One region of the Chengkuizengella sediminis genome, then DNA from elsewhere that is predicted to be linked to it. Evidence: riboswitches for the same ligand, from Rfam matches in the RefSeq annotation. Region 1 holds a riboswitch; each other region holds the start of a gene.

What was found. Region 1 has a riboswitch for thiamine pyrophosphate ahead of tenI (thiazole tautomerase TenI). Riboswitches for the same ligand answer to the same signal wherever they lie in the genome.
Region 2: another riboswitch for thiamine pyrophosphate. It lies ahead of tenA (thiaminase II); the one in region 1 lies ahead of tenI (thiazole tautomerase TenI).
Region 3: another riboswitch for thiamine pyrophosphate. It lies ahead of thiC (phosphomethylpyrimidine synthase ThiC); the one in region 1 lies ahead of tenI (thiazole tautomerase TenI).

What each region holds. Positions count from the first base shown of each region.
Region 1 is NZ_SIJC01000003.1:380,386-391,298, forward strand. Features, by position in the region: gene galU (UTP--glucose-1-phosphate uridylyltransferase GalU) at 1-147, opposite strand, end outside; gene EPK97_RS08905 (tyrosine-protein phosphatase) at 678-1,445, opposite strand; gene EPK97_RS08910 (CpsD/CapB family tyrosine-protein kinase) at 1,656-2,348, opposite strand; gene EPK97_RS08915 (YveK family protein) at 2,338-3,081, opposite strand; gene thiE (thiamine phosphate synthase) at 3,218-3,898, opposite strand; gene thiD (bifunctional hydroxymethylpyrimidine kinase/phosphomethylpyrimidine kinase) at 3,891-4,706, opposite strand; gene EPK97_RS08930 (thiazole biosynthesis adenylyltransferase ThiF) at 5,371-6,390, opposite strand; gene EPK97_RS08935 (thiazole synthase) at 6,387-7,154, opposite strand; gene thiS (sulfur carrier protein ThiS) at 7,156-7,359, opposite strand; gene thiO (glycine oxidase ThiO) at 7,416-8,531, opposite strand; gene tenI (thiazole tautomerase TenI) at 8,552-9,154, opposite strand; TPP riboswitch at 9,213-9,314, opposite strand; gene EPK97_RS08955 (sensor histidine kinase) at 9,367-10,830, opposite strand.
Region 2 is NZ_SIJC01000004.1:111,530-122,442, forward strand. Features, by position in the region: gene EPK97_RS09880 (pyrimidine-nucleoside phosphorylase) at 1-1,059, opposite strand, end outside; gene EPK97_RS09885 (NupC/NupG family nucleoside CNT transporter) at 1,161-2,375, opposite strand; gene EPK97_RS09890 (sugar-binding transcriptional regulator) at 2,619-3,560, opposite strand; gene EPK97_RS09895 (hypothetical protein) at 3,718-4,548, shown strand; gene EPK97_RS09900 (energy-coupling factor transporter transmembrane component T family protein) at 4,564-5,361, opposite strand; gene EPK97_RS09905 (ABC transporter ATP-binding protein) at 5,373-6,860, opposite strand; gene EPK97_RS09910 (ECF transporter S component) at 6,993-7,577, opposite strand; gene tenA (thiaminase II) at 7,628-8,314, opposite strand; TPP riboswitch at 8,423-8,528, opposite strand; gene EPK97_RS09920 (extracellular solute-binding protein) at 8,832-10,517, opposite strand; gene EPK97_RS09925 (sensor histidine kinase) at 10,635-10,913, opposite strand, start outside.
Region 3 is NZ_SIJC01000009.1:75,211-86,123, reverse strand. Features, by position in the region: gene EPK97_RS16680 (DUF92 domain-containing protein) at 1-230, opposite strand, end outside; gene EPK97_RS16675 (spore coat protein) at 401-961, opposite strand; gene EPK97_RS16670 (MFS transporter) at 1,094-2,302, shown strand; gene EPK97_RS16665 (hypothetical protein) at 2,319-2,516, opposite strand; gene EPK97_RS16660 (RDD family protein) at 2,771-3,166, shown strand; gene thiC (phosphomethylpyrimidine synthase ThiC) at 3,259-5,028, opposite strand; TPP riboswitch at 5,319-5,430, opposite strand; gene EPK97_RS16650 (vanadium-dependent haloperoxidase) at 5,691-6,557, shown strand; gene EPK97_RS16645 (type II secretion system F family protein) at 6,707-7,636, opposite strand; gene EPK97_RS16640 (type II secretion system F family protein) at 7,642-8,604, opposite strand; gene EPK97_RS16635 (TadA family conjugal transfer-associated ATPase) at 8,622-10,037, opposite strand; gene EPK97_RS16630 (CpaE/TadZ family protein) at 10,053-10,913, opposite strand, start outside.

The DNA of each region.
Region 1 (10,913 bases):
ACCTGAAGCTACTGCTTCTTCAACGATGTACTGAATTGTAGGTTTATCTACTATCGGCAGCATCTCTTTTGGCATCGCTTTCGTTGCAGGTAAAAAACGAGTACCCAATCCTGCAGCAGGAATGATTGCTTTTTTTACTTTTTTTATACTCATTAATCCCATCTCCAAACTCTATGTATCTTTCGAATAATTACGTGGAAACCTATTGTAGGTTTCATACTTTGGATTTTTCATCACGGAAATCATTATTTTTCCCCCTTAAGATTTAATGTATTATGTATCTTACACCTACATATTAAACATCTATTATGTCAGCAAAAAGTCCAACTAAGTCATTTTCAAAAATTTTAAAAAATTAAAAAATTAAAAATACTTTATACAAAAACCAAAAGAAAAGAGCAAGTGAATAATAAAACTCCTAACTCTAGATTCTCTCCCATAAAAAATCTATAGTCAGAAATTTTATTCAGTTGATAGTAAGTATTAACTTTGTAATAATAACTTATATTATTTTTTATTAATTGAATACCAGTAAAATATTCCAGATGTAAAAAAAGACACGGTGGATATAGATTATGTGGAATAAACCTTAATTGGTTTAGACATGCGATAATGTCACCATAAGCAACAATCTCTTTAAACTAAAAAAGAATAGAGTTTCGTCTATTCCATTCCTATTAAAAAATGCCAAATATTTTTTTTCTTTTTATTCGTTGCGGTTCTTCATAATGGATCATCTTACCTTCTATTAATCTTTGAGGGTTTTCCTGAAGCAAATCTCGCCAGTTGGCTCCAAACTCTTGGTCTATGTATTCGTAAGCTTCTTTTAAATAAAATCCTCTTCGTGTCACATGATGTACATCAGATGCAACAAAGTGAGTTTGATGATGTTCAATTAGTTGATTTGTAAATTTCTGAATTTTTTTTCCGAACTTTCCTACCACACTTGCAGCTGTGACTTGTGTTAATGCTCCATTTTTCACTAGCTGATATAACGTTTCTGGGTGTTCAATTAATTCTTGATTTCTTTCAGGATGGACAATAATTGGCTTTAAACCAATTAACTGCAGGTCAAATAATAACTGATTTGTGTAACGTGGAACGTGGTTCGAGGGAAGCTCCACAAATAGGTATTTATGATCATTATTTAAGGCTAACAGCTCACCTTGCTCAATATCTTGAACCATATCACCATAAATTCGCGTTTCTTGTCCTGGGCATATTTCTAGTTGTATATTTTCTAAAAATAACTCTTCATTTAAACGCTCTACTGCTTCTAATATCTCGTCTTTGGAATTGTAATAAGAACCATTACGATGATGTGGAGTAGCAATGATTTTGGTAATTCCTTGTTTTACCGCTTCTCTAGCAAGCTGCATACTTTCTTCTAGGTCTTTTGCCCCATCATCTACTCCAGGTAAGATATGACTATGTAAATCTATCATTTTTTCACCACCCTAAATCTAGGAACTTATAATTATGGAAATAATATGCAATTACAATCAGGAATTTGTCGAAAAAGATAATATACTGTCCTATTTTAGCATGTTTTTCTTAAAATGAGAATAGAAAATAGTGCTTTTTTCCTATAAAACATTAAAAATTTACATTTCTAAGAAATTAGCACTATTCATAAAGTAATGGTTTATATTTAATTAACTTCCATAATAAGAGTAATAATCTTGTTTTTTCGATGTTTTCTTCTGGTTTAATACCGTACCCAAAATTTTCGTGTTCGCTTGTAATAATAGTTCTTTTGATTTCAATGCTGCCTCGACTTCTGTTTCTCCACTCTGTACGACTAATATGACGCCATCACTTAAATCACCTAATATTTGTGCATCCGTTACAGCTAAAACAGGAGGACTATCAAACAGTACAATGTCAAAATTTTGTTTTGCTTCTTCTACAAATTGTTTCATTGCATTAGACCCTAACATTTCGGCAGGGTTAGGAGGGATTGGTCCGCTTGTAATGACAGACAAATGTTCAACATCTGTTTTACTGATCACCCCATTCATAGCAGCTTGACCTACTAAAACATTTGTCAAACCAAAAGTGTTTAATAATTGAAAGGTGTAATGCATCGTTGGTTTACGGAGATCCGCATCAATTAATAATACACGTTTACCTTGCTGTGCAAACACAATCGCTAAATTGGCTGTTGTAGTTGATTTTCCTTCTGCTGGTGTTGATGAAGTGACTACAATGGATTTCATGTTTTGATCGACAGCCGCAAATTGAATGTTTGTGCGAATTGTACGATATTGTTCTGAGATAGGAGATTTTGGATTTGTTAATGTTACTAAACTACGTTGACTGGTTTGTTTCTGCTTTTTACGACTCAATCGTAACACCCCCAACCGATCGGTTTTGCTGACTAACAGCTGAAGTTTTTTCTTCTTGTTCTCTAATTTGACTAATAGAACCTAATACAGGCAACTCTAGTAACTTCTCGATATCCTGCTCTGTTTTCACTGTATTGTCTAAATACTCTAGTAAAAATGCCAACCCGACACCTGCCATTAAACCAATGATAATCGCAATCGCTACGTTTAAGGTTGGATTCGGTTTAATTGGTGATGGATTCTCAGAAACTTTAGCTTCTGCTAATATACTTACATTGTCTACGTTCATTAATTCTACAATTCTTATTTTAAATACGTTGGCGATCGTATTTGCTATATCAGCTGCTAATACTGGATTTTCATCTTCAACAACGATAGAGACCACTTGTGAGTTATTTTCAGGTTTAACGTTAATTTGATTTTTCAAAGTTCCAGAAGAGCGATCTAATTCAAGTTCTTCAATTACAATATCTAAAATTGCTGGACTTTTTATAATAACACTATATGTACTAATTAATTCTGTATTCGTACGAATATCGTTAATATCAAATGCATTATTCTCTGACTTAGGATTATTCACTAAGATCTGAGTAGATGATTGATAGATCGGAGTTAATACAAATAAACTAACTACTGCACTTATAAGTGTCGCTATCACAGTAATCGTTAAAATTAACCATAATCTTTTTTTAACAATCTCGTATATTTCCTTTAAACTAATCGATTCTTCCATTACTTACTTTCCTCCTGATAATAACCCTACAGCGGTTTGAATAAATGTATTATAGCATAATTCGTCAAAATATTAATAAATATTCACTTAAGATAATATGGTGAATGTTGTTAAAGTAAAAAAACAGATACAGCTATTATTCAATAGTGTAAGCGTCATTGATTGTCTCGATTAGTTTGCTAGCTGCTTCTCTAGGGTGATTGAAAGAGCTAATGGCTGAGATTAGCGCAACACCGTCTGCCCCTGCATTTATCACGAGTTTTAAGTTGTTTTGATTGATTCCCCCTATGCCAACAATAGGGATTTTTATATTATTTTGTCTTAGGTGTCGAATCATATCCGGACCGGCGACTTCATTTGTGTCCAGTTTTGTATTTGTTTCATACATAGGACCAACGCCTATATAATTTGCACCAAGTTTCACTGCTTCTGTTGCTTCGGATAAATTATGGGTAGAAATTCCTAACATTTTAGTCCCTACTAATTTTCTAATCTTGGATATGTCTCCATCCTCTTGACCGATATGAACTCCATCTGCATCTAACTCTAATGCAAGATTTATATCATCATTTACAATAAAGGGAATATCATTTTGTTTGCATAAAAATTGCAGTTTTTTTCCTAATTGCAGCTTTTCCTCTCCCTGTAAAGCACCTTTTCCCTTTTCACGGTACTGAAAGATGGTGATGCCACCTTCTATGGCTTCGGACAAAACTTCTACAGGATGTTTTAAGCAATTCACACTACCCATAACAAAATATAGTTTTAAATGCTTTTTCATTAATTCTAATGAGATATTTTGAAAGCTTTTAGCCATTATTATATTCACCTACTGTGCGATGTGCAGCATGATTTAACGGTCCGTGACCACTTCCTATTTGCATAGCATTTACGATAGATACATGTACAAATTTCTTAGCGTTTCCTACAGCCTCTTTTATTGATCTTTCTTTAGCTAGTTCACTAGCGACTGCCGCAGCAAAGGTACAACCCGTTCCGTGTGTATTTTTTGTATTAATTCTTTTGCTCTGATAGGTTGTAAACTCAGTGCCGTCAAATAAAAGATCTATCACTTCATCTGAATTTGTATCATGTCCACCTTTAATCACTACATTTTGTGCACCTAAGTCGTACAACATCTTCGCCGCTTCTTTTCGATCTTCTAAGGACTGAATCTTTCTTCCTGTTAAAGCTTCCGCTTCTGGCATGTTTGGTGTAATGACCTTACTTAAAGGTATCAATTGCTCTCGCATCGTTTTTACTGCTTCTTCTTGTAATAAAGGAGCGCCACCTTTAGCAATCATGACTGGATCAACAACCACATTTTCCCATCCATATTGTTTGATCTTCTCACAAACAAGCCCAATCATTTCACTGTTGAATAACATCCCTGTTTTTATCGCATCGGCTCCCATGTCCGTACCAATAGAGTCAATTTGATTGGCTACCGCTTCAAGTGATGAAGGATACACACCTTGTACTCCTAATGTATTTTGAGCTGTGATAGCAGTAATAGCTGACATGCCAAAGACCTCAAGCTCTTGAAAAGTTTTTAAATCGGCTTGGATGCCTGCTCCTCCACCGCTGTCCGAACCAGCTATCGTTAAAACTTTAATAGGTTTCATTTTTTCTTCTCCTTTCAAACTTTTAAAAATGTAAAACAATTAAAATGTGCAGCATATTCATATAAAGTGATTTGCTCTTATTCCTTCCACTTCATATTAATGTATCTCGATTAATCCCAACCACTTCCTTGTGACTAACATCGACATCAGAACATCCTGTTCTGTAAAGTCAGTCACAAGAGCAAATCACTTTTTGGAAGTTTGTTAATTTAATTCAAAGATGAGCTAAAATTTATAAATAAGACTCTCACTATAATATAGTGAATAGTCTGATCCATTGGTTGTCCACAAGAATTTGGTTGTTGTTATTAATCGACCACTTGTGACTAACTTTACTGTACAGGAAGTGCTGTACAGACGTTAACCTTATAGAGGTGGATGTCACTAGTCAAGATTCATTAAATTACAGTGGAAGTAAAAAAATATTTATATTTTGAATTTCTCCATGACTCATCCATTTACTAATTATAAATTCTATATATTAATCAAAAAAACTTCTCTGATATGAAATTCAATATACTCTTGTGACTGACTTTTGCGCACTTTGCAAGTGGAAAGAATAAGAGTATATTGAATTGGTTCAGCATACATATTCTTTTCTCTTTGAAAATATCTCCCAAAAAAAGACTCCAAAGCAGGAGCCCTCATAATTTATTCAACTTGTTTATCCCAAATACCGATGATACAAATTCTTAGCCTCAGTAATATCCTTCGTCCCATGAACAAGCACACGTCCATCCTGAAATATCACCATTCGATGTTCATCGATTTTAAAGTTTAACAGAAAAGGATTTAAATCTATCTCTCCACCCTGCTTTTCCAACGTTTCGGCTAGATGTGGTAAATTAAGTTTTTTCGGTTCTGGTGGACGGATTTGCACTGTGTTTCTACCACATAAAACAGCTGTTTTTGTATGACTTCCAGCAGACAAGTATGGATACGTCGGATGTGATCCACACGATTTACAAGATTCTTTTTTCGCTCTATTTACATTAATCGCTGTATGTTGGTTTTTCCAAAGATCAAAGGATACAAGTTTGTTCCGTAAAGCTTCTTCGTCCTCAACTAATATTTTTAACGCTTCTGTCACCTGATAAGCCACTACCATTTGAACCGCAGGACTAATGATCCCCACCGTGTCACAAGTTGCTCCGCCAAGGGGTACTGTCTCTAACAAACAGTTCAAACAAGGTGTTTTCCCGGGAAATATTGTATAGGACAACCCATAGCTGCCAACACAAGCTCCATAAATCCAAGGGATTTGGTGTTTTTGAGAAATATCGTTCACAAGTAAACGTGTATCAAAATTATCTGTTGCATCTAAGATGAGATCAACACCTTCTACAAGTTGTTCGATTTCTTCTGTTGTCACATCCATTACATGAGCGTCCACATTCACTTCTGAATTTATTTCTTTCAACCGTTTTTCCGCAGCAATCGCTTTTGGCATCCGGTTTGTTGCATCTGCTTCATCGTATAACTGCTGCCTTTGTAAGTTGCTCCACTCCACATAATCTCTATCTACAATTGTAAGTTTACCAATACCTGCTCTCACTAAAGCTTCGGCATTACCTGTACCTAATGCACCCGCTCCGATTAACAACACATGTTTTTGGGATATCAGTTCCTGTCCTTTTTCACCAATGGGTGTAAATAAGGTTTGTCTTGAATATCGATCACTCAAACGGTACTCAATCCTTCCGTTGGACTACTGGCTGTTGCATAACGTTTTTTCGGGATACGTCCTGCTTCGTATCCTAAACGACCCGCTTCGATGCCTAACTTCATCGCTTGTGCCATCTTCACTGGATCTTTTGCTCCAGATACTGCTGTGTTTAATAAAACACCATCTGCTCCCATCTCCATTGCAATGGCTGCATCCGAAGGTGCTCCAATTCCTGCATCTACAATGACTGGTACTGTCGCTTGCTCAATAATAAAACTTAAATTCAATGGGTTAATAATCCCTTGACCAGAACCAATCGGTGATGCACCTGGCATAATGGCATGTACACCTAAATCCTGTAACCTTTTTGCAAGTAACACATCATCAGATGTATAAGGTAATACGATAAATCCTTCAGCTAATAACTCTTCCGTTGCTTTTAGTGTTTCCACTGGATCTGGTAATAATGTTTTTGGATCACCAATCACTTCTACTTTAATCATGTCACATAAACCAGAAGCTTTAGCAAGTTTTGCAATACGTACAGCCTCTTCCGCAGTAGATGCACCTGCTGTGTTTGGTAGAAGCTTAAATTTCTCCACTTCAATTTTCTCTAAAAAGTTAGGCTGGCTTGGTTCAAAGATGTTCATTCTTCGTACAGAAAACGTTAAAATTTCAGTTTCAGAAACGTCCACCGCTTTTTTTTGAATATCAAAGTCAGGGTATTTCCCTGTACCTAACATCAGTCTAGAATGGAATGAATAAGGTCCTATGTTTAACAAATTAACCGCCTCCTACAAAATGTACAATCTCAATACGGTCCCCGTCTGAAATGTTGGTTCGCGCATGGTTCTCTTTTTCTAAAATATCATGATTTAATTCTACAATCACAACTTTTTCTTCTAGTTGAAAATGTGCTAATAGTTCGGTAACGAAACTAATTGAACTTGGCACTTCAACATTTTCTCCATTAATATGAAGTTTCAAATATATCACCTCTTTAAGGTACCCCAGAAAGTGAAGCTAATCTCTGTAGTTTAATATTATACAGGGCGCTGAATACGAAACGGTGTTAAATCCACATCATCATATGGTTTCTTTTCGACTAGGTCCGCGATGATTTCTCCAGTGATAGGACTAAGGAGAATACCATTACGGTAGTGACCTGTCGCAATAAATAATCCTTGCCATTCTGGATGTTCGCTTAAGTAAGGTACACTATCTGCTGTTTGGGGACGAATCCCTGCCCACGTTTTCTCCCATTCCGCGTGCACGATGTCTGGCAGTAATCTTTTGGCTTTTCCTAATAAAGTAGAAATGCCATCCACCGTAACCTTTCGATCAAAGGTATTTTCCTTCATGGTAGCCCCAACGATAAGTCTGCCACCTTTTTTAGGTACAAGGTAACACCCATGTGAAAAGATCGTGGATTCAAGTATCGGTTTTTGAAATACAACCGAAAAGCACTCCCCTTTTACAGGATAATCAGACGATTCAATTCCAGTCTCTCGCAACAATCGATGGCTCCATGCTCCTGTGGTCACAATTACATTTTCACTTTGCAGTGCACCTTGATCTGTTTTTACACCTTTGACTCTACCATTTTCTAAGATAAACGAAAATACTTCTGTATATTCTTGTATCATTACCCCAAGTTTTGCAGCTGATTTTGCAAACGCAAGAGATAACTCTGGTGCTAACACATGACCATCGTTTGGAAGATATAATCCACCTAACACTGCCTTAGATAAAGCAGGTTCCTTTTCACGTAATTCATCTCTAGTGAACCATTCTACCTGTTCCCCTGCTTTTCGTTGGAATGAGATCATTTGCTTGTATTCGTTCACTTGCTCCTCTGTCACTGCGATCTTAAACATGCCTTTATTTGTTAATGCGATATCGATTCCACTCTGATCCTTGAGCTCGTCTGCTAACTTTGGGAACATATTTCGGCTTTTTCTAGATAGTTCGAATAAAGGTCCGGCTTCCGTCATTTCAGCTTGTGCAGCTAACATGCCTGCGGCGGCTTGTGAAGCTTGTGACGCTAGTCGTTCTTTTTCTAAAATGACGACTTTCAACCCTCGTTTTGCTAAGCTGTAGGCAACAGAGCTCCCAATGACCCCTCCCCCTACAACAATAACATCGTAATGATTCACCATGATCTTCCCCTCCATTCGGATCACTTTAGTAGTTGTCGATATTTTATTACTTTCTTAAGAGGATCTTCCGCTTCCAACAACCCTGACATCACCGCAATACCTGAAGCTCCTGCTGTTAAAACTTCTTGAATGTTAGAAGGTTTTAAACCCCCTATTGCTATAACAGGAATTTGTAACTTTTGTGTAAGGGTTTCAAGTTCATTTAAACCTCTTCCAGGTAAACCTGGTTTTGAAGCCGTCTCATATACATGACCGTAAAAGACATAATCCACTTGTTTTTGTTCCATGGACAATGCCTCTTCTAAGGAATGTACAGAGCATCCTACTTTAAGATTCGGAAAGGTTTGTTTTACTAATTCAGCATCCAGACTATGATAAGCCAGATGAACCCCTGATACACGACTAATAGCGGCTACATCCACTCGGTCATTGATCACGATTTTTGAAAGCGGGACACCTTTCTTTTTTAAAAAAGATACACCTAACATAAGCTCTTTTGCACTTTTTTGTTTTTCTCGAATATGAAAAGCTGTTACATAGGGATGAATCTGTCCCGCAATATCAGCGAAATGTTGTAAAGAATCCTTCCCATTCGAGATCACATGCAATTCTCGCCCAGACATAAAAAAATCCACTCCTTCATTCGTAAAGAGTGGATTGATGTTTTTTCGTTTAAAATATGACATCTCATCTTCACTTCCCTACGCTGGAATAACCCAGATCAGGTACAAAGGGTCCAGAATTTCATTCTATCTCAGCCGATCGGCTCCCCTAGTGTATCTTTCAATATCTTAACATGAATACTTGCGTTGAGGCAATGAACGATTATTGACGATTATGTATCCAAATCTTGTGTTAAAGGCAAAATAATATCCACACTGGTTCCTACATCTTTGATACTATGAATATGCATGCTTCCCTTATGATTATGTATCATCTTTTCACTTAACATGAATCCTAAACCTGTTCCTTCTTCCTTACTCGTAAAGAAAGGTTCGCCTAACTTACATACTTCTTCCTCATTCATCCCACACCCATCATCCTGAATGCTGATCAATACTTTTTCATCTTCATTCATTTTAACGAAAATAAAGATATTTCCTCCAGAAGGCATGGCTTCAATTGCATTTTTCAATAAATTAATGAACACTTGTTTCAATTGGTTTTCATCACAATCAATGAACGGTACTTTTTCTTCTATGTCCAACTGTATTTTCACATTGTTTTGTGTGGCTTGTATTTCAATTAACGTCAGTACATCCTTAAGTATGTTATGTATGTTTTTATGTTTATATGTAATTTCTTGCGGTTTAGCAAGTACCAACAGCTCACTTAAAATCAATTCGATCCTGTGAAGCTCTGAAGTCATCACCTCCAAAACTTCCTTGTTCATTTCCTTGCCATGTTTAATTAAGTTTAAAAATCCAATTAAAGAAGTTAGTGGATTTCGAATTTCATGAGCTACCCCAGCAGCTAACTGGCCTACTACAGATAGTTTTTCCGATTTGATTAACATCTCTTCGGATTGCTGATACTTTTTTAAATTCAAAGATAATAGATTTACCCTTTCACTCAATATACCTAATTCATCTTTTCGATTTACCTCTACTTGAACTCCGAACTTCCCGTTACTAATATCATGTAAATTAAGTAGAATTTTCTGAAGAGGTTCCACGATAAATCCAGCGAAAATATAACTAGAGAAAATAATGATTCCAATGGCTGACATTAAAATTATGAAATTAAAACACAGTTGTTTGTTTAACACTTTCTGTATATCACTATAGTCAAATACAATGCTCATGACATACGGTTTATCCATGGCAATCGGGGTGAAGATTTTCATTACTTTTTGATCCTGATAATTTGAAATATAACTCATGTACTGACCTGTATCTAGTACCTGTGTTATGAAATCCACATCTGTTTCTGTATGATAGTCATGTTTTTCTACCTGAATAAAATCATTAATCGATCGAGGTTGATCTGTATTGTTTTGACTGTTCTGAGCTAACACAGGCATTTCTTTATTGGTATGCGGATCAAATCCAGCAATTTCTAATACACTTTCATTGTTTGAAAAATTCATCTCTAGCAAATGATCAGGTACGTCAATATAAAAAGAGTTTTCTGAAAATTGAAGGAAAGCAGCTAATCGATTCGCCAACAAGACCATTTCCTGTTCTTTATCCTCACGTAAAATCTCTCGGGTTGAAAAATAATTAAACGTGTTATTTAACAACAAAATAAAAATAACAATCGTAGAAAAAATAAAGGATAGTTTTATTTTCAGCTGCAAATATCATCACCCCTCCTTTCAAATTCATAATTCAAGGAAGAAATAACCAATATTTATAATTATAGCTTGAAATTATACAATTT
Region 2 (10,913 bases), on a different contig from region 1:
TTGGTCTGCTGTAATTTTAGAAATATATCCTGCTTTTTTTGCCAGTACTTCTATCGTATATTTTGCTGTAGGCAATTGTGTTGGATCATCAATCACTGAAACATCTCCGCCTTGTGATGACAAAAATGTTTTAAATACTTCCAATGCTTTACCAGATTCCATCACTTCTTCTAACATTTTTCTTGCTTCATTTGTGTCACTTGCCTTTCCAGCCAGTGTTACCATATAACTTCCTAACGTCAGACAAAGTTCATGTAAATCAGCTGGTCCTTTTCCTACTAATGTATCAATGGCTTCCTTCACCTCTAGCGCATTCCCTACTGCAAAACCTAACGGTTGACTCATGTCTGATATAATGGCCATTGTATTTCTTCCAACACCAATACCGATATCTACCATAGCTTCTGCCAAATCTGTAGCATCATCTAACTTTTTCATAAAAGCTCCATCACCTGTTTTAACATCTAAAACAATCGCATCCGCACCAGCGGCAATTTTTTTACTCATAATAGAGCTTGCAATTAAAGGAATGGAGTCAACTGTCGCCGTTACATCACGTAATCCATATAAACTTTTGTCAGCTGGCGTTAAATTTGCACTTTGACCAATGACAGCAATTTTATTTTCATTTACTAGTCTAACAAACTCTTCGTTATTTAATTCAACGTGAAACCCAGGAACGGATTCAAGTTTATCTATCGTACCCCCAGTATGACCTAGGCCACGTCCTGACATCTTTGCAACTGGTACTCCAACCGCAGCAACAAGAGGGGCAAGCACAAGTGTGGTCGTATCCCCCACTCCACCCGTACTGTGTTTGTCCACTTTAATTCCATCTATGTCTGATAAATCAATCACATCGCCTGATTTAACCATGGCATCGGTTAAATATACTCTTTCATTCTTTGTCATACCTTGAAAAAATATCGCCATACTGAATGCTGACATTTGGTATTCAGGAATTTCTTTAGAAGTATAGCCTTCAATAATAAAATTGATTTCTTGTTTACTTAACTCGTGTCCATCCCGTTTCTTTGCAATCAAATCAACCATTCTCATCTCAAAATCCTCCTCATGCTTTTGATAAAAATCTGTTAGTTTAGGGTCCCGCAAAAGTAAAAGATTAATCATCTAAGCTCACTTCACTTTTATGGGTATTTTTAAAATAACATTCCTGCAACAGCAGCACTTAACAAGGATGCAAGCATACCAGCTAATACAGCCTTAAAACCAAGCTTTGCTATATCCCCTCGACGATTTGGAGCCAAACCTCCAAGTCCACCAAGTAAAATACCGATGGAAGAAATATTCGCAAATCCACAAAGCGCAAAACTAATAATCATCGCTGTTTTGGGAGTTAATGTCTCTATTTCAGGTCCAAAGAAAGAATATGCAACAAATTCATTTAAAACTAGCTTTTGTCCAATATATCCACCTGCTTGTACTGCCTCTTCCCACGGAACACCTATTGCAAATGCAATTGGGGAGAATACATATCCTAAAATACCTTCAAGCGTTAAATTCTGAACGTTGAATATCCCTCCTATCCAACCAAGAAAACCATTAAATAGAGCGATTAATGCAATAAATGCTAACAACATCGCACCAATATTCAATGCTAATTGCAGCCCCACACTCGCACCTCTAGCGGCTGCGTCTATTACGTTAGCGGATTCAGTATCTTTACCGACGTCAATATCATCAGACACTTGTGATTTCTCTGTTTCAGGTATCATGATTTTAGCAATAATCAATCCGGCTGGAGCAGCTAAAAAGCTTGCAACTAGTAAATATTCTAATGGTACACCAAGTAATGTATAACCGATTAACACCGATCCTGAGACCGAAGCTAATCCCCCTGTCATAATTGCAAATAACTCTGAACGAGTCATTTTTGCTAAATATGGTTTCACTACAAGCGGTGCTTCTGTCTGCCCAAGAAAGATATTAGCTGCCGCAGATAAAGACTCTGTTTTACTTGTACCTAACAATTTTGCAAGTGCTCCACCGATGAATCTTATAATCACCTGCATAATACCGACATAGTACAAAATAGAAACGATGGCTGAAACAAATATAATGATTGGTAGTACTTGAAACGCAAAAAGGAATCCAATATCCTCTTTCCCAATTAAACCTCCAAAAAGAAATTTAATCCCATCATCCGCAGAACTTATAATTGAATTCACTATATTAGTTAATTTCCCTAAAAACACCTTACCAGGTTCAAACTTCAAAATAATAAAACCTAAAATAATTTGTATTGCTAAACCTCCAAAAACTGTTCTCATGCTAATCGCCTTCCGATTGCTTGAAAATATGAAAGCGATGCCAAAAATAACAGCAATACCGAAAATTCCCCATAAAATATTCATCTACTACACCTCATTTTTCTTAGTCTACACTCTGTCCACAAGTGGAAGTTATGAATATTCAAATCACTTCTACAAACAGAATTATAACAGAATATGAAATTTTGTAAATATATAAATGAACATTTGTAAAAGAATATATTTCCAATCAAATTAAAATGCAAAAATAACCTCACAGCTTTTAAGCTGTAAGGTTGAATTAGAATGAGATATCCCTTTTTTTAATACGCTTTGTTATCAAAATCTTTATTTCTTATCAATTAGGAATTGAGCCGTAAATTGATCTGTTACAAGAACATTTGTAAAACCACCTTTGAGCGCTCCGTAAATCCCTTCCACTTTTTGAGCCCCACCAGCAACTAATATAGAATATTCTTTTTTCTTTAATTCTTCCAACTCAATACCGAGTGTTCTAGCGTTTAATTCTTTGCTGCAGATCTCTCCATCCTTATCAAAAAACTTAGAGCAAATATCCCCTACTGCTTTTGAATATATCATTTCTAAGTCTTCATCTGTGAAGTAACCGAGTTTAAATAACAAAGACTCAGACTTAATCGGTCCAATAGTATATAGTGCTATATTGGATTGTTTTCCTAATTCTAAAATTTTGTTAATATGTCTATCCGCTTCCATTGCTTGTTTTACAACGATATGATCTACAATAGCTGGTAATGGCAAGTGAATAGGAGAAGTTTCAAACGCCTTCCCGAAAAGATATAAAATCTCATTTGCATACGTATTCGTCTCTGAGTGGCTAACACTACCTTTTAATTGGACAACTTTCACATTTTTCAATGCTTCCTGCTTTAGTTCAACGGCTACATGATGCATCGTAGTGCCCCATGTCACACCGATGATGTCATCGTCTTTAACAATTTCATGCAAATAAGATGCTGCTTTTTCACCTAAATAGGTTTTAATTATCCCATCTTCGTATTGAGGAACATGAGTCACAATTGCTTTTTTAAGATTGAACTTTTGTTCAAGTGTTTCGGACAAATTCTCAATATCTTCCGTTGGATCTATAATTTTTATTTCAACAATTCCTTCTTGTTTTGCTTGCTGAAGAAGCCTCGAAACTGTTGGTCTCGAAATTCCTAATTTCTTAGCAATATCGTTTTGGTTATAGTCTAATAAATAATATAATTTGGAGACTTCAATCATTTTTATAAGTTTTTCTTTATCCATTAAATCACCTACTAACAAATTCACTCCTATTTATTTTAACAAAAATTGAAATTAATTTCATTTCATGTTTTTACACTAGTATGAATAAACCCATGGAAACTTAAAGATAATACAACTACCTAGCTTTTTATTATTATGAAACTTTGAGGTAATGTATATGAATATTGCAATTTGGCCGCACGTCATTTCAATGCCAATTTACTTTGGAATTCTAATGTTTATCATCTCTTTTTTTCGAAGACATTACAAACTCTCAGCCTATTTTTGGATTGCTATGTTGTTTACTTTTCCTCTTTGGATGATTGGTGGTGTTGAGGGATGGTTTCGATGGGCTAAAATTTTAAGTGTTCTAGTACCAACGATTATTGTGGGTTTTTCTCGTATCGCTGTTTATGAAGATAAAAAGGGAAAAATATGGAACTTCCTAAAATCAGAACAGTTTCTATGGTTCTTTTACGCTATCTTATTTCTTAATATTTTAGAAGCAACGATAAAAGATGCAACAATGGGAAACAATTTTAATGCTTTAACTGGATTACTTCTCTGTGTCACCATCCCCTTTGCTCCAAAATTTTGGAAAATCACTACATCAAAATATGGGGATTTAATTGCTTATACAACCGCATCTTGGAATTTCCTTTATACCTCATGGAATGCCTGTTTTGTTTATGCAGAAAGCCCTGTCTATTTCGCAAGTTCATTGACCATTTTATTAGCAGCAGAAATATACCCTATTATAAAAAAACGTCCAGAATTATATATCACTGCTCGAGTGTATACATTAGCCGCACACCTAGTTTTAAGAGCTACTTTTGACGTATTCCCTATGACAATGGATGCATCTTCCTGGTTTAATACAGATGTGTTACATACATGGGGGCTAATTAACTTCATTTTAATTGTCCCATATTTATTCTGGCATATGTGGCAACTACACACTGGGAATTCAGAAAAAAGCTTTACTCGAAATAGAGGTATGAAAAATTAACTTTTTTCCATTGTATTACTCATACCTCACATCTATAATTGGAAAATAAGGTAATTGCTCACTCAAGAAATATGCAGCAGAAAGCATAACTATAAAATAAAGTAAAAATAAAATATCAAACCTTGAAAAAGTAATTTTATAATAATATGTACGATTTTTCACTTGTGAAAATCGTTTCGCTTCCATAGCTACCGCTACTCGGTGTGCACGCCGAATGCTTTGAGCTAATAAAGGAATAGCATAGGAGCGAAGCTTTCCATAAATACCTTTAATGCCTCGTTTATGCCGCATACCCCGAACCTTCAGCGCATAACGAATCGTTTGGAACTCCTCGACCATAATGGGAAGCATTCGTAATGCAGCCAAAAAGCTATATGCATATTTAGGGGGAAGCTTAAGTTGCTGCATTAAGGAATAAAACAAATATACGGGACGAGTAGTGAGTGAAAACGCAATGCCAAGTCCTGCGTAAGTTAATGCACGCAGACCAATATGAATCCCTCTATAGAAGCTTTCCTCCGTAACATGAATCAAACCCCATTTAAACCAAGTCGTTTCACCCTTACCAAAAAAAACCATAGAGGTTGCTGACGAAACAAAGATTAAAACTAAGGGGATGGAGATGAGCAGCAATAGTTTGAAAGAATGTCCTGAAAACAATAAATACAATAGTAATGTCAAAATCGTAATATTTACCATTAAGTTGAGATTATGAATAAACAACACATAGATAAATAACGCTATCATCACTATAAATTTAAAACTAGGATTCGTTCTATGCAACCAAGTTTCCTTATAGCTTAGATCAAGCACTTTAAGTCCTCCTACCTACTGTTTAATAGTGGTTGTTGCAAATATTTCTCTCTATACTGTGCAGAAGTGCCGTCAAATTCTAATTTCCCATTTTCTATTAACCATACTCTGTTGGAAAAATATTGAACAACCTCCATACTATGTGTGGCCATAAGTACTATAGTCCCTTGTTTACGCCAATGTTCAATTAATTCCAGAATTGCAAATGTATTTTTAGCATCCTGACCGAAAGTAGGTTCATCCAACAGGATGATTTTCTGCTCCTTAACAATTGCAGCCGCAACGCTAAGCCTGCGTTTTTGACCCATCGAAAGTTGATATGGGTGCTGTTCTGTTTGCCCTAGCAAACGAAACTGCGCTATCAAGCGGTTTACTATTTCCTCAATTTGCTGTTCACCCATCTCATCTATTCTTAAGGAATAAGCAATTTCATCATAAACTGAATTCGTAACAAATTGAAATTCAGGATTCTGAAAAACGAACGTGAGATGATCCGTCAATTTATCGATCTCTACAATCGGTTGCTTTTCGATCATATACTCACCTGTTGTTTTTATTAGCTGCATTAAAGAGTGAAGTAAAGTGCTTTTGCCTGCCCCATTTTTTCCGACAATAGCAATCCATTCTCCAGGAAATAACTGTGCTTGTTCAACATGAAGCTTTATGTCATTTCCGCGAAACCCTTTGAAGTCGGATATAGAAAGCATCCACTCATTTTGATGATATTTATGCTGCAGATCGATATATGATTGCCTTTGCGCTCGATGAACGTAATCTTCCCAAACACCAGGATACCAAATCCCTTGTGCAATTAACTGCTGTTTATGGGCAGATAAAATTTGGTCTTTAGGACCGTCTGCAATAATTTCACCCTGTTCATTAAACAGTATAATCCGTTCTATAAAATCCAGTACATGTTCGATCTTATGCTCAACGATCAAAACAGTTTGATCTTGAGCGACCTCTTTAATCGTTTCCCATACTTGTTCTGTGCCTTCGGGGTCAAGCATAGCTGTAGGTTCATCTAAAAAAAGAACCTCCGGCTGCAATGCCATCACGGATGCAATGGACAACCTTTGTTTCATTCCACCCGATAACGATTGAATCGACGTATGCATATCCTCAATAGCCAGTCCTACCATTTCAACATATTTACGTATTAAGGCAGGCATCTCATGACGTGGAACACGTAGATTCTCCAATACAAAGGCTATTTCCTCATCTACATATGGCATGCAATATTGGGTGTCCGGGTCTTGAAACACATATCCCCAAGAACGTGGAACTGTCACACTCTCTGCTTTCATTGGTGCCTCAATAGAATGAGGAATGAGTCCCGATAATATTTGTAATAAGGTAGATTTCCCGCACCCAGAGGGACCTAATATAAGAACCTTCTCCCCTGCATAAATCAAAGAGGAGACGTCTTTAAACAACAAAGATGAGCTCCCAGTAAATTTTAAGCGCAGCTTTTCCACTCCTGCAACGATCTGTGACAATATAGACACCTCATTCAATATGACTATTTGTTGCATTCAATATCCCATACTTCTATAGACAGATCGGTAAATCAGATCGTATCACGTGACCATCTGACTTACCGATGTTTAATAAGATATACATGGACAAAATTACTTATCCAATGCATCATAATCTTCTTTTGACGCAGGACGAACCAAATTGGTTATACCTGTTCTTTCCAAAGCTTTTACAAGATAATAAGCAAATACACCTGTAATGATAATTCCACTAATCACTCTCAATACAATTTGCAAAGTTAAATTCCAAGCCGTAAGATCAGCAAGATATCCTTTAAAGTAATCGATGATAAAAGATGAAGCTGCTGCTGCGGCACCAGCAATGGACATCACGATCAGACCGCTGCGTTTGTATAATGTTGCCAGCAGTACTAGCTCTACAGCCAAACCTTGAACAAATCCGTAAATCAGTGTATCTACCCCATATTGTGATGCCATTACCATTTCAGCAGTAGCAGCTGCCATTTCGGCAATGATGGCCACACCCGGTTTACGAATAATTAGAAAAGCAACCGTTGCAGCAATATACCACATACCATAAGATAATTGTTCTAAATGTAATCCAGGTAAAGCAAAAAAATCATAAACTGATCCCCATACTCTATAAACAATACCAAATACAACAGCAATGACTATTGTAACTAAAATATCTGTTAACTTTAAACCTTTACTACTCATTCCATTCATCTCCTAGTTATATTATTCTACCCGAATTGTAGTTCGACTATCTAACCTAATTCGTTTTGTTCGATGATAACTGGCCATGTCTCTTTTTGATAAGCCATCTCCCAGAACATCAACTCATATTGACTGCTTAAAATAAAGTGCTCTTTCATTCGTTCTCGATCTGATTCAGTTACTTTTTCAGCGATATTGTCCACTAACTGAATGACCTCTTCAACTAATTCACGGAACCAGTCTCCACCATAGGTTGCAATCCATTCCTGATAAATAGGTTCCTTCGGTGTTGAACCTATGAGCTTTTCGCCAATTTCATAGTACAACCAATAACATGGCAACAAAGCAGCAATCGTGTCTCCGATATGACCAGTATGAGCTGCACGGTACATATGTGATATATATGCATAAGCCGTGGGTGCTGGTTTGAAGTTTTCTTTTTCTTCTTCAGTTATATCTAACTGAACAAAAAACGCTTTATGAAGTGATAACTCTGCTTCATTCGTTCCAATAGCATGGGATGCCATACGACTAACCGTATGTAAATCATCCGCTTGTGAAGCTGCTATGGATTGGACTCTAGCAAAATGACTTAAATAATATGAGTCTTGTAATACATAATAACGAAAACGATCCAGTGATAATGTTCCGTCAGCAATCCCTTTAACAAATGGATGTTTAAAACTCGCCTGCCAAATAGCATCCGCTTCTTTTCTTATCTGCTCAGTAAATTTCATCTCTTTTCCCGCCTTTCTTAAGTACCCCAGTAACAGTAAAGCCTTAAAATATAAAAAAACCACTCTGCTGTAGAGTGGGATTAAGACAAATTTGCACCTAAGATATTGCAATTCATCCATCCACTTCCCTACGCTAGTATTAGCTAGATCAGGTACAAGGGTTAAGGCTAAATGCCCCTCTCAGCAAATATCATTTGCACCCCTAGTGGTTACGGTATTAAATTCAAATACAACATTACTATAGTTTTTTTATTTTAACAAGGAAAAAGATTTCCAACTTATATGAATTATATTCCAACAAATCTGTGGTAAAGTTCACTTATTTGATTTTAAAATTCTAAAATTAATTCACTTTTTACGATATACTCTAGAGTTTTTATAAATGTATGTTTTTGCCTCTATCATTTTTAGCTCTCCTTGTACTAGTTATCGATATTTTCCTTTTTCTATTTTTGAAAAAGAGCTGTCTCAAGTAGAAAATGTCATTTAAAGACATCGTAATTCAATTATCATGAATTTAATTTCCTTTTGCGCGATCAACCTTCTTCTTTATTTCTTCTGTCATAAAATTCTCATAACCCTCAACATCAAGTTTTCTAAATTCTGTCACATATTCATTCCAAACATCTTCAAATTCACTAGGGTTAGAAAGCACAAGCTTAGGGAAATATCTCCTCTGAAGTTCATCCGATCTTGTGCCAAAAATTTGCTCTGGTGAACCTTGTTCCACCTGAACACTCCATGCTGGGAACCAAGGTCTCTCATCTGTGTCTGAGAACAGCTCTGCGAAGGTTCTCACACCATATTGCTTGAGTAAATTTAAATCACCTTCTGTATATCCTAATTGCACGACTTCCGCCTGAGACCCAGGAGCAACCGAATTTCCATCTGATAAAGAAGAACCTGTTCCGTAACGAGGCCAAAAGTATTCAAAATATTTAAGACCAAATGATTCCCTAAATTCTTCTGTTTCTTGATCGATTTGTTCCTTGGTTTTATAAAATCTTCCATTCTCATCGATTTCAAATGTTTCTCCTTCAATACCCCAGTTGGACAAAATTTGATTTTCATCTGTTAAAAAGTTATCGAAATATTGGATGATTTTAGCAGGGCCTTCTGCACTGACAGTAATGGCTATTCCACGATTATCTACGAAACCTGGAGAGTCACCGTATTGGTCTTTAATATCCTCATCAAATACTATAGGCATGGGCATATAAAGGAGATCATCATTACCTGTTTCCTCTAAAAGTTGAAGTGCTGGTCTTACCTGCCAACCATAATCAAAAAATCCTAATATTTTTCCAGATGAAATTTTCGCTAGATACTGATCATAGTTGTCAACGAATGAAGATTTGTCATACAACCCTTTGGCATTCATTTCATTTAATTTTTGAAGCCAACGCTTAGTAGAATCTTCCTTATCTGCGTAAACAGTTGCTTCATAGGTTTCCATGTCAACCATTACCCCACCATCATTTGGGAATCCAGCCAAATGATTCGCCGGGTTTACTAAAACAAAAAACCTCCAGTCATGTGTTAAACTAATAAATCCTGTTAGATCTTCATCTTTATGTATCACTTCATAATCTTCTATTAATTGAAAATACTGATCTAATGTTTTTATTTTGGGATAGCCGAATTCCTTTAGAACACGACGCTGTATCCAGAAAGCACTTTGATCAACATTAGGACTTGGAACACGTTCACCCACTATAGCTTCAAAGGGTAAGAAATAAATATTTCCATCTTCCTGCTTCATTAACTCGTAATAGGATCCATAAACTCTTTGTATGTTCGGTCCATGCTCAGCTATTAAATCATTTAAAGGAATAAAGGCCCCTGCATCTAAAAATTTATCAATGGCACTATCTGGAATCACAACATCAGGAAATTCGTTAGCCGCAATCATTGTACCAACTTTTGTATTGATGTCTCCAACCAAAAATTCCATTTCAAAGTTAACACCAGTTTGATCCTCTAGTATTTTCCCTATCACCGTTTCATTGGTGTTCAAATCTCTAAATCCAGACCCTGCATTAAATAATGTAAAAGTCACATTCTCTTCTGAAGTTTCTTTATCATCTTGATTATTTGATATTGTTTTATTTACTTGCTCATTACTACTACTTTCTGAGCATGCAGCAATGAAAACTATAAACAACATCAGGACCAAAAACAAATAAATCGCTTTCACCTTCATAATACCTAGTCCCCTTTCAATCATAATGTTTACAACTTCATTGTATAACGCTGTTCTGTTAAGTTGTGGAGTACCCATGAAACTTTATACAAAACTTTAAAAAGTATATATAGTAATTCAACAATGTTCATTTAAGGTTTTCATCTCTTTGTCAATGGGCAATCGAATTTGAATTCTTGTTCCTTTTCCTTCTTCGCTAGCAATGACCATCTCAAATTGTTCTTCGTAATATAACTTTAGTCGGTAGATCACGTTCTGAATACCTACCCGATCCCCCATGTCTTTTTTGGAATGCATATATTGATTTAATTGTGAAAGTTTTTCTTTATTCATACCCATCCCATTATCTTGCAAAAGAAACACTAATTCATTCTCTTCAATAGAGATTTTCAAATC
Region 3 (10,913 bases), on a different contig from region 1:
TCATAACTATGTTCTATCATTTTTTTTCTGTTCTGTTTCCATTTTGTAAGAAGAGAGGAAGAAATAAAAAAGGCAATGAGTGTACCATACCAAGCTAAACTAACTAAGGCATACATTAATGTACCTATACAAATAGCCATTATAGCACCTGATAAAGACAATGATTTTTTCCAAAACGCTAATCCTGCAATCATGAAACTCCCTACAAAACCTATGACCCACTCTGTCATGAATGATACAGTTCTCCTAACCTACTCCATAATTAATAAATCTAAATGATATTAGATGAATAGGAATATAAATCATATTATACACAATATTGACCATTGTAAGAAGGCATGATTAGGGTAGGAGTTAGGCACTTTCAATTCACTCGAGAAAATGCCCTTTATTCAATTATTTATTGATGAATGTTTTGTTGTACAGGCTGGTAACTATGTAAATAAGTTTTGGCAGTATGATCTTCCATAGTAGGAACTTGATAGTACCCCTGTTGATTCATAAATAAAAACACTTCATATGCTTGATTAGCACAGTTTACTGCACCATGAATCAACATTTCCCTTACATTAGGATCAGCACATTCAAGAGAAGCAGCAATATGATTTTTTGCAGAGCCTTTGTGGAGGCATAACATCCCTGCAATAATTTGTTGATCATTAAGTTGCCCTTGTGTCTGTGGCACATGAGATTGAGGCTGATGTAAGCCATATCGAATTTGCTGCGGTTGGATGTTAGGTTGTGAATAAGGTTGCATTGATCTGTTTGCTGCATTATAGTCATGTGTATACGCAACTAATTGATCATAACCTTGAATAGCTGTCTGCATATGATTGTGAATCATCTGGCGTAAGTTATGATCTTGACATTGATTCGCATAAAGAGAAAAATGATTAATCATATTAATACTTCCATTTAATATTTCATGAACTTCCATTGTTTCATGAGCACCGAAAGGCATTTTGTCATCTCCCTTTGAATTATGTGATTTAAGTGATACAAATTTAATGTAACCATAATGAAAACAAGTATACATAATAAAAACCCACAAAAGTGAAGTGAAGCATATTCATTTTGAAAGAAGGAAACTATTTTGCCTCGTTGGAAAACTAATCTTATTGTGTTGTGGTTTGGTCAATTTATGGCAACATCAGGAATGAGTATGATCATACCGTTTTTACCTTTATATATACAGGAATTGGGAATTTCTGATCCAAATGAGGTCGCCATCTGGACAAGCATTATATTTGCAGGAAATTTTTTAACTTCATTTTTATTTCAGCCTTTATGGGGGAAATTAGGAGACAGATACGGTAGAAAAATCATGATCCTCCGATCAGGTTTCGGAATGTCGATTGTAGTTGCACTAATGGGATTTGCTACAAACACTTGGCAATTATTATTTTTACGTTTATTAAATGGAACCATCTCAGGATATATCCCAGCTTCCACCTCTTTGATATCCACAAATACACCACGTGAACATATTGGTTTTGCCATGGGAATGATGCAATCAGGTGCTGTAGCTGGTACGATACTTGGGCCTTTCATTGGTGGATTATTAGCAAATTTCGTTCCCTTTCAAACTATATTTTTTATAACAGGGGCTTTGCTTTTTATTGCTTCCTTATTAGCTCTCTTTTTAGTTAGAGAAAAATTTGATAAAAAAAAGGCTGCTATTAAAACGAATATTTCTGTATTGCAGGGTTTTCTGGACTTAAAAAAAATACCGCAAATCCCTGCATTATTTTCAGTTACTTTTATCATCCAATTTTCATTACTAAGCGTAATGCCTCTGATGGCTATATTTGTGCAGGATATGCATGGAAATACTGAGTGGTTAGCATTTTACGTAGGATTGGTTAGTTCCATAACAGGATTTTCAAATATGATTTCATCACCTGTATTAGGAAGACTAAGTGATCGTATTGGCTCAGAAAAAATACTATTCATTGCCCTTTTAGGCGCTGCATTAACTTCATTCCCACAAGCATTTGTAAACAACGTTTGGCAGCTTCTCGTACTCCGATTTTTTATGGGGATTTTTATAGGGGGATTGCTTCCATCTGTAAACTCCCTACTTAGAAAGTTTATACCTGAAGGAATGGAAAGTCGTGCTTATAGTTTTAATACAAGTGCATTAGCTCTAGGTAATATGTTAGGTCCGATTACTGGAGGATTTATTTCGGGTTTCATCACCATACCTGGATTATTCATCATGTCTGGTGTGTTGTTGACTTTAAATATGTTATGGGTTAGAAAAACATTAATACCTCAAAAAGTGAAAAACAGCTTTGAATAAAAAACACCTATGAGTTTTAACGAACTAAAAACTCACAGGTGTTTTTTTTGAAATATTTCTCTTGTATTTTGACATATTCATTATCGTGATTCGTAATTTCTCCGCCGTAATCCACAGTTACACCATATTGTCTAACGATGACTCTTAGCTTGTTTTCAATCGCCTGATCAAAGTCATTTTCTTTGGATAATACTTGCTCTTCTTTTAGTATCATTTCTACCCTCCTAATTTTTTTTGATTTTTTATTGACTCCCTTTTTTCATTCTATATAGTAAACCATCCTTCTTTAAAAATCTAATGCCATTATGATATGATAATTTTCTCTATCTAAGATGAGTTGAGGATGGATGACATTATTGGTATTGTAAGGCTTTGCAAATGAATTATAACCGGACTTGCATTATTACATTTTTATATAATATTCTATATGAGATATTTTTTTATTTTGAATAATGGGGGGAGATAGTTTTGGTACAACAACCAGCTGGTTTTTGGATTCGATTTGCAGCGAGTATTCTAGATTCGATCTTTATAGCAATCTTTTTCACATTCATCTTTGGGTATATCATTGGAATTGGAGATCTCAGTCAAATTCTTGATGTTTTATATTTGATTATTGTACCTGTTGTTTGGTATGGGTATACAATTGGAAAAAGAATTTGTGGCATTCGAATTGTAAAAATGAATGGTGAAAATGTTGGAATAGGTACAATGCTACTTCGTCAATTAGTTGGAGGTATAATTTACGCTATTACGTTGGGAATTGCAATTATTGTAAGCATTACCATGGTTGCTGTGAGAGAAGATAAACGTTCGGTACATGATTTCATTGCAGGAACTTACGTTACTTATGATGATCCATAAGAAAATGAAATTAGTTATTCAAAAACCATAAAAATTACACTAAAAAAACCTGATGGAAATCCATCAGGTTCATTTTTTGCTCAGTGACTCTTCTAACTATATAATTTTTTACCTTTATCTGAAAATTCCTGTGCTTTTTCCTTTAATCCTTCTGTAATGGCCTTTTCATCCGTTAGCCCTTTTTCCTTGGCATATTCACGAATATCCTGAGTAATTCTCATACTGCAAAACTTAGGACCACACATTGAGCAGAAATGAGCTGTTTTTGCTCCTTCTGCTGGAAGTGTTTCATCATGAAATGAAAGAGCTCTTTCTGGATCAAGAGATAGATTAAATTGATCACGCCAACGGAATTCAAAACGGGCTTTAGACAATGCATCATCTCTAATTTGTGCGCCAGGATGCCCTTTTGCAAGATCCGCAGCGTGTGCCGCTATTTTATACGTAATTACACCTTCACGAACGTCATCTTTATTCGGTAAACCTAAATGCTCTTTTGGTGTAACATAACACAACATCGCTGTACCATACCACCCTATCATGGCTGCTCCAATCGCTGAAGTAATATGATCATATCCTGGAGCAATATCCGTTGTTAATGGACCCAAAGTATAAAATGGTGCTTCATGACATATATCAAGCTGTTTATCCATATTTTCTTTTATTTTATGCATCGGCACGTGACCAGGTCCTTCAATCATTACCTGGACATCATGTTTCCATGCTATTTTAGTTAGTTCACCTAATGTTTCCAGCTCTGCAAATTGAGCTTCATCATTAGCGTCTGCGATGGAACCTGGTCTTAAACCATCTCCTAAGGAAATTGAAATATCATAGGTTCTAAGAATTTCACAGATTTCTTCAAAGTGAGTATAGAGAAAACTTTCTTCATGATGAGCTAAACACCATGCTGCCATAATAGAGCCACCACGAGATACGATACCTGTTACCCTTTTTGCAGTCATAGGTACATATCTTAATAAAACACCTGCATGTATTGTGAAATAGTCAACACCTTGTTCAGCTTGCTCAATTAAGGTATCTCTATATACTTCCCATGTTAAGTCTTGAGCTTCACCGTTTACTTTTTCCAATGCTTGATAAATTGGGACTGTACCGATTGGAACAGGAGAATTTCGAATAATCCATTCACGTGTTGTATGTATGTCTTTTCCTGTTGACAAGTCCATAATATTATCAGCACCCCAGCGAGTTGCCCAAGTCATTTTTTCTACTTCCTCTTCAATAGATGAAGTGACAGCTGAGTTTCCGATATTTGCATTAATTTTCACATGAAAATTACGTCCAATGATCATCGGTTCACTTTCTGGGTGATTAATATTTGATGGAATAATTGCTCGACCATTTGCCACTTCGTCACGGACAAATTCAGGAGAAACATTTTCACGGATTGCAATAAACTCCATTTCTGGTGTAACCAACCCTTTTTTTGCGTAATGCATTTGAGTCACATTCTGACCTGTTTTAGCACGTAAAGGTTTACGTTTCAACCCCGGAAACACATCCACGTTTTTAATAACTTCTTCATTTAGATAACCATTATCTTCAGGTTTAATATTTCTCCCATCATATTCTTCTACATCATTTCTTTCTTTAATCCAATTCCCTCGCAGTGATGACAGACCTTTACGAATATCCGTATCATAAGCTGAGTCGGTATACGGCCCACTTGTATCATAAACTCTCACTGGTTCATTTACTTCTTCACCATAATCTGATGTAGTTGAGCTCAATGCAATTTCTCGCATTGGCACTTTGATATCCTCTCTAGACCCAGTAACATATACTTTTTTGCTCCCTGGAAATGAGGAGACAGAAATTTGATTAGTTTGATTTGACATAAGAAACCTCCTAATAGAAATGTATAAAAAAATATTACCTTATGCATGGGTTCAGAAGGTGAACAATTCTAGTTGTAGAAATTGAAATAGGTTTTTAGAAATTTCGCCAATAGTAGGTTTCTGTCATTTTAGAAAAGTAGTGAAATTAAAAGATATCGTGGAATCATTCTTTTGTGGTCATTAAGAAAATATGAAGGTATATTTTCTTGAGTATACAATCTTGCATGATTTTATTCTTTGCAATCCAATAAAAAATGACTACTTAAGGATATAAGAAGTCATGACAGAACATTCAAGAATAGACATCTTTCCTACGCTGGCATTACCCAGATCAGGTTCAACAGTCGATAGCAGAATAGCCATCCTCTCAGCCTGGTCTTCCAAGCTCCCTGCATTTATTAACTTAGTATTAACTTACCATGAACTGAATCACATTACAATAACTTTCCAAAAAACTAACAATTTTCAAGAAAAGTCACAATGTACGTTAGATATATCGCTATTAGCCTATTAAGTAAACCTCTCTTACATTGGGATATAGGTATAAATCTATTTTTATATTAAAAATGGGTGTTTGTTATAAAAAAACAGACGTTTTCATCATTTCGAATCCAATATTACTAGAATAAAATATTATATCTTACAAGAAAGGAGTAAATAACATGAGTAAATGTTGTAAAAACTTTGATCCTAATTATTTATTGTGGAATGAAGTTCCCTATGCAGGCGAAGAATTCCCACCAACTAATCCAGAGGATCCTTTAGCTGGCTCATGGCCCATGTATTATTACGATCGATGTGGTAAGAAATTTAAGATTAAACAGACTGGAGAACACATTTATTTCACGGTCAAACATCCTAATTTTATAGATTGGGGAGGTGCACAATTAGATGCTGTATATGAAACTGCAAACAACTTAGATGAATTCAAAAAACAAGTTGCAACTTATTGGGGAACAGGTGTAGCAACTAAACAATGGTTACCTGTTTTAGATATATTAGTAGATACGTATGGAGTAACTGCTCCATATGCTGCACGATTAGAATCTGCTGTATTAAGTGCTGCAAACGATGCATTTATGATTACCTGGTATTACAAATTTATGTGGTTAGTGGCGAGACCTGATCAGTATGATCAAGAATTTGCTACCCTATTATGTACACCACGTCATCCAACCTATCCGTCTGGACATGCTGCTGTAGCAGGATGTGTTACTACAATTCTAAAATACTTTTTCCCAGGGGAAGCTGCTAGATTAGATGAATTAGGTGAAGAATGTTCTTTATCTCGTTTGTATGCACTCGTCCATTTCCCTGTCGATAATGACGAGGGTTTAAAATTAGGTAGACAAGTAGCGGAACATATCATTCCAATTTTAGCTAGTGAAACGGATTCAAGAGGTGAGCCAGTAGACATTCCTTATATAGAAAACAAACATGCAGATTTACCACCACCACCATATGAGCAGGTCATTCCTTTTGATTTTCCTGATAACTGTACATCGCTTACTCTTCCACCAGATGATTGATTGGAGTAAGTAATTATATGAAAAAAGAAAACTCGCCTTTTAGCGAGCCTCAAAGGAAAAGACAAAGGAAAGTTGTCAAAAATTTTAAAAAATAATATATAGAGATCATGGCGACGCTCATCCATGATCTTTTTTATTAGGCAGAATGATCATTTTGAAAATGTTTCAACGAAACCTATAAGGACAGGTCCCAACAGTACGATGAATAAAGTTGGAAACACAAAAAACACAAGAGGGATTAGCATTTTTATCGGAGCTTTCATTGCCTGTTCCTCCGCTCGTTGTTTTCTTTGTTGACGAACTTCCTGAGATAAAACCCTCATTACCTTTACCATACCAACCCCTAATTTTTCAGCTTGGAGAATGTTACTCACCATTGTTTTTACTTCTTTTAAAAGTAATCTTTCTTTAATACCTAATAAAGCATCACGTCTTAATTTTCCCAACCGAATTTCCTCTAAACAATGCTGGAATTCACTTGATAATACGCCTTTCTTTTTGGAAACCAACTTGTTTAATGCGGCATCAAATCCCAGCCCTGCCTCCAAACTTACCGTTAATAAATCTAAAACATCTGGAAGTTCTCGCAAAGCTTTATAGTTACGTTTTTTAATTTTACTTTTCAAATATAAATGAGGTATAATCAGACCGTTCACAAAGGCAGACAATATTACAACAAATATTAATATAGTTGAAAATTCCATGAAAACTGCATATATACCTGAAAAAGTTGGAAATAAAATAGCACATCCGATTTGAAATAAACGAAACTCAATTGGGGTCATTTGAAATGGTCTCCCAGCTTGCATTAATTTCATTTCAATCTTAGCTACTTTTTTCTCTTTCATTTTACTTTCGAATATTTTTTTCATTTTAAGCAATAAAATTTTTGACCATTTTTCTAAGAAAGATTGTTTTTTATTTTCCTTCTTAATCATCTCACTGTTATCAAGGAACTTATTTTTTTCACCTTTGATTAAAGAGATTCTTTTCGTGATTTTCTCTGTCCTCTCTCTACGTAATACAAAAACACTATAAATAACTAAGGTGATTGTTAAAAAAAATGTAACATAAAACATAATAATCACACCTCAATCGTAGTTAACTTTCTAATTAACATAAATCCAATCGTGCCAGAGATAACTCCTGAAATAATAAGCATAATACCAATTGGATGGCGGAAAAAATCAGCGAAATATTCAGGTTCTATCAAAAAAATAACAAAACCTACACCAATAGGTAAGCTCCCTATAATCATTCCAGATAATTTACCTTGTGCAGTTAAAGTTGAAATCTGACCTTGAATTTTTGTTCTATCCCGAATTGTTTGTTCAATTGTTTCCAAAATGACAGATAGGTTTCCTCCAATCTGTCTTTGAATTAAAATAGATTGGATCATCAAATCTAAATCTTCACTGGGCATTCTTTCTTTTAATTGATTTAGGGAGTCTTCCAATGAACTTCCGTATTGCATTTCTTTAACCACAAGTTCTATTTCTTCTTTCATAGGCGATTCAGATTCTTCAACTACTGATTGTAAAGACTGTATTAGACTAAAACCAGCTCGAAGTGAACTAATTATGGTCGTAATCATATCTGATAAACTATCGTTGAACATTTTTATTCGTTTTTTTTGTTTGAATATTATCCAAAACTTTGTACCAAAGTAAATGATGCAAAATCCAAATATGATCATGATCCATTTGTCGAAAATCAAGTATACAATCAGTCCAGAAAGAATAGAAAGTATAGTTCTGAACATGATAAACTCCTCAGCACTTAGAGAAATCCCAGCACTAATTAAACTTTGCTCCAGTTTTTTATTATTTTTTTTCTTTTTCATCCTTTCCTTTACAGATTGTTGGAATAATTTCATTTGAACTAAACCATGAAAAGAACGTTTACCCAGAGGCTTCTCATCATTTTCCTTCAAAAAAAACTTCAATCTCTTTTCCATTTTTTTATCTGATTTAAAGAACAACTGCAAAAAGCTAAAAAATAAAAAAATACATGTCATCATAAAAAAGACTACGATCAATAATTTCAATATAGGATCCCCCTTTTTTATGAATATTCATTTTCTATAAAAACAGTTGGTGGAATATAAATGCCGGAGGTTTCTAGTCTTTCATAAAATTTCGGGCGTATTCCTGTCGGTTTGAGCTCTCCTATAATTTTACCTTCTTCATTAATTCCATGTTGCTCGAATATAAATATATCCTGTAATACAATGACGTCCCCTTCCATACCTTGTACCTCAGTAATATGTGTAATTCTTCTAGTCCCATCCTTCATTCGTGATTGATGTATAATCACATCGATCGCTCCTGCAATTTGTTCTCTAATTGCTTTAACTGGTAAATCTATTCCAACCATTAATACCATCGTTTCCAAACGGGAGATCATGTCCCTAGGACTATTGGAGTGACCTGTTGCCAAAGAACCATCATGACCTGTATTCATAGCTTGCAGCATATCCAGTGCTTCTCCAGAACGTACCTCCCCTATAATAATTCTCTCTGGTCTCATTCTTAAAGCATTCTTCACAAGATCACGTATGCTGATTTCACCTTTTCCTTCTAAATTAGATGGTCTGGACTCAAGTGAAACAACATGCTCCTGCCAAAGTTGCAACTCTGCAGCATCTTCTATTGTTATGATTCTTTCATCACTAGGTATACAAGAAGATAAAACGTTTAAAGTGGTAGTTTTTCCTGAACCCGTACCCCCACTGACAAAAACGTTTAATTTAGCTTTGACACATGCATCAATAAAAACCGCCATATCTTCTGTAATCGTTCCAAACCTAATCAGATCTTCCATCTTAAAAGGATCCTTTGAGAATTTCCTGATCGTTAAAGTTGGTCCTTTCAATGCAAGTGGAGGTATTATCGCATTTACCCTTGAACCATCTGGTAACCTAGCATCCACCATTGGACTGCTTTCATCTATTCTTCTTCCAATTGGTGCTACGATTTTTTCAATGATGCTCATAATGTGTTCATCATCCCGAAATTGAACCTCTGTTTTAATGATTTTTCCGGCTTTTTCTACATATACTTGTTCTGGTCCATTGATCATTACCTCAGTAATCGTTGGGTCTAATAACAATGGATTTATGGGTCCATAACCAGTTAAATCATTGATAAGTTCATCCACTACTATTTTACGATTAATGACCCCTCTAAATTTTTCATTCTGTTTCATAATTTCAACAGCCATGCCATCAATTTGAGGAATGATTTTCTTCACGTCATCGTCTTTCACTCGATCCATGATTTGTTTATGTAATAATTTTTTCAAATCCTGGTGTAAGATGGTTTTAGGGTCTTTTTCCTTTTTTTTATCTGCATGATTGTCTGTTTTACGATAGGAAGATAAAATATCTATCTTGGCCGTTGTTATTGTTTCATTAGAATTAGATTGATCCATCTTAGATTTTTCATCTTTTTTTGCTTGAATTTTATTTAATAAGCTCATATCATTCGCTCCTGTCTAAAATATCGATCTGACAGCTTTTCCTTTTTGAAAAATTGACTGTAGAATTGAATTTGAGGTTGTTTTTGTTTCCGTTTTTGAGTCTTCCCTTTTTGATAACAATTGTTCTGCTATTTTAAAATAAGATTTTCCTAAATCACTTTTTCCATGGTTTGAAACAAAGGGAACTCCTACATTTAAAGATTGCAAAACGAGTTCCGGCTGATTAGGTATATGAAATATGTTATCTGTTTCAAGAATATCTGGAACGTCTGCTGCTTTGATCACATTATCAACAGATGATTTATTTACTATCACACGTACCTTCTCTTTTTGTCCTAATATGTCAAAAGTTTCTAACATCATTTTCGTATTTTTCATCACGATCATATCTAAGGTAGAAAGTAAAAAAATCTCATCTGACTTTTCAATAAAAAAAAGACTTAAATCTTGAAGTCCTGCTTCAGTATCAACAATTAAATAATCAAATTGATTAATAAGCAGTTTATGGACTTTTTCTAAAACAGTAGTTGTAATTAATTCTGCATATTCGGGTCGTTCGGGAGCGGCTAATATTTTCACACCACTACTGTGATTTACCAAAAAATTAGCTAATGCATATTCATCCATCTGATCTAACTCTTCAACGATATCCTTAATTGAAAAAGTAGGTCTTAAATCCAGGGATAAACAAAGGTCACCAAACTGGAAATTTCCATCAATGTTACAAACTCGCATATTACTTTTAGCAAGTGCAACGGCAAGATTTACGGACATCACTGTTCTACCTATCCCTCCATTTGCACTACAAATGGCAATCATTTCACCTTTTTTATTCTTGCTCGCCTTCGCTTCTCTCGCCTCTTTCAGTTGTTTTAG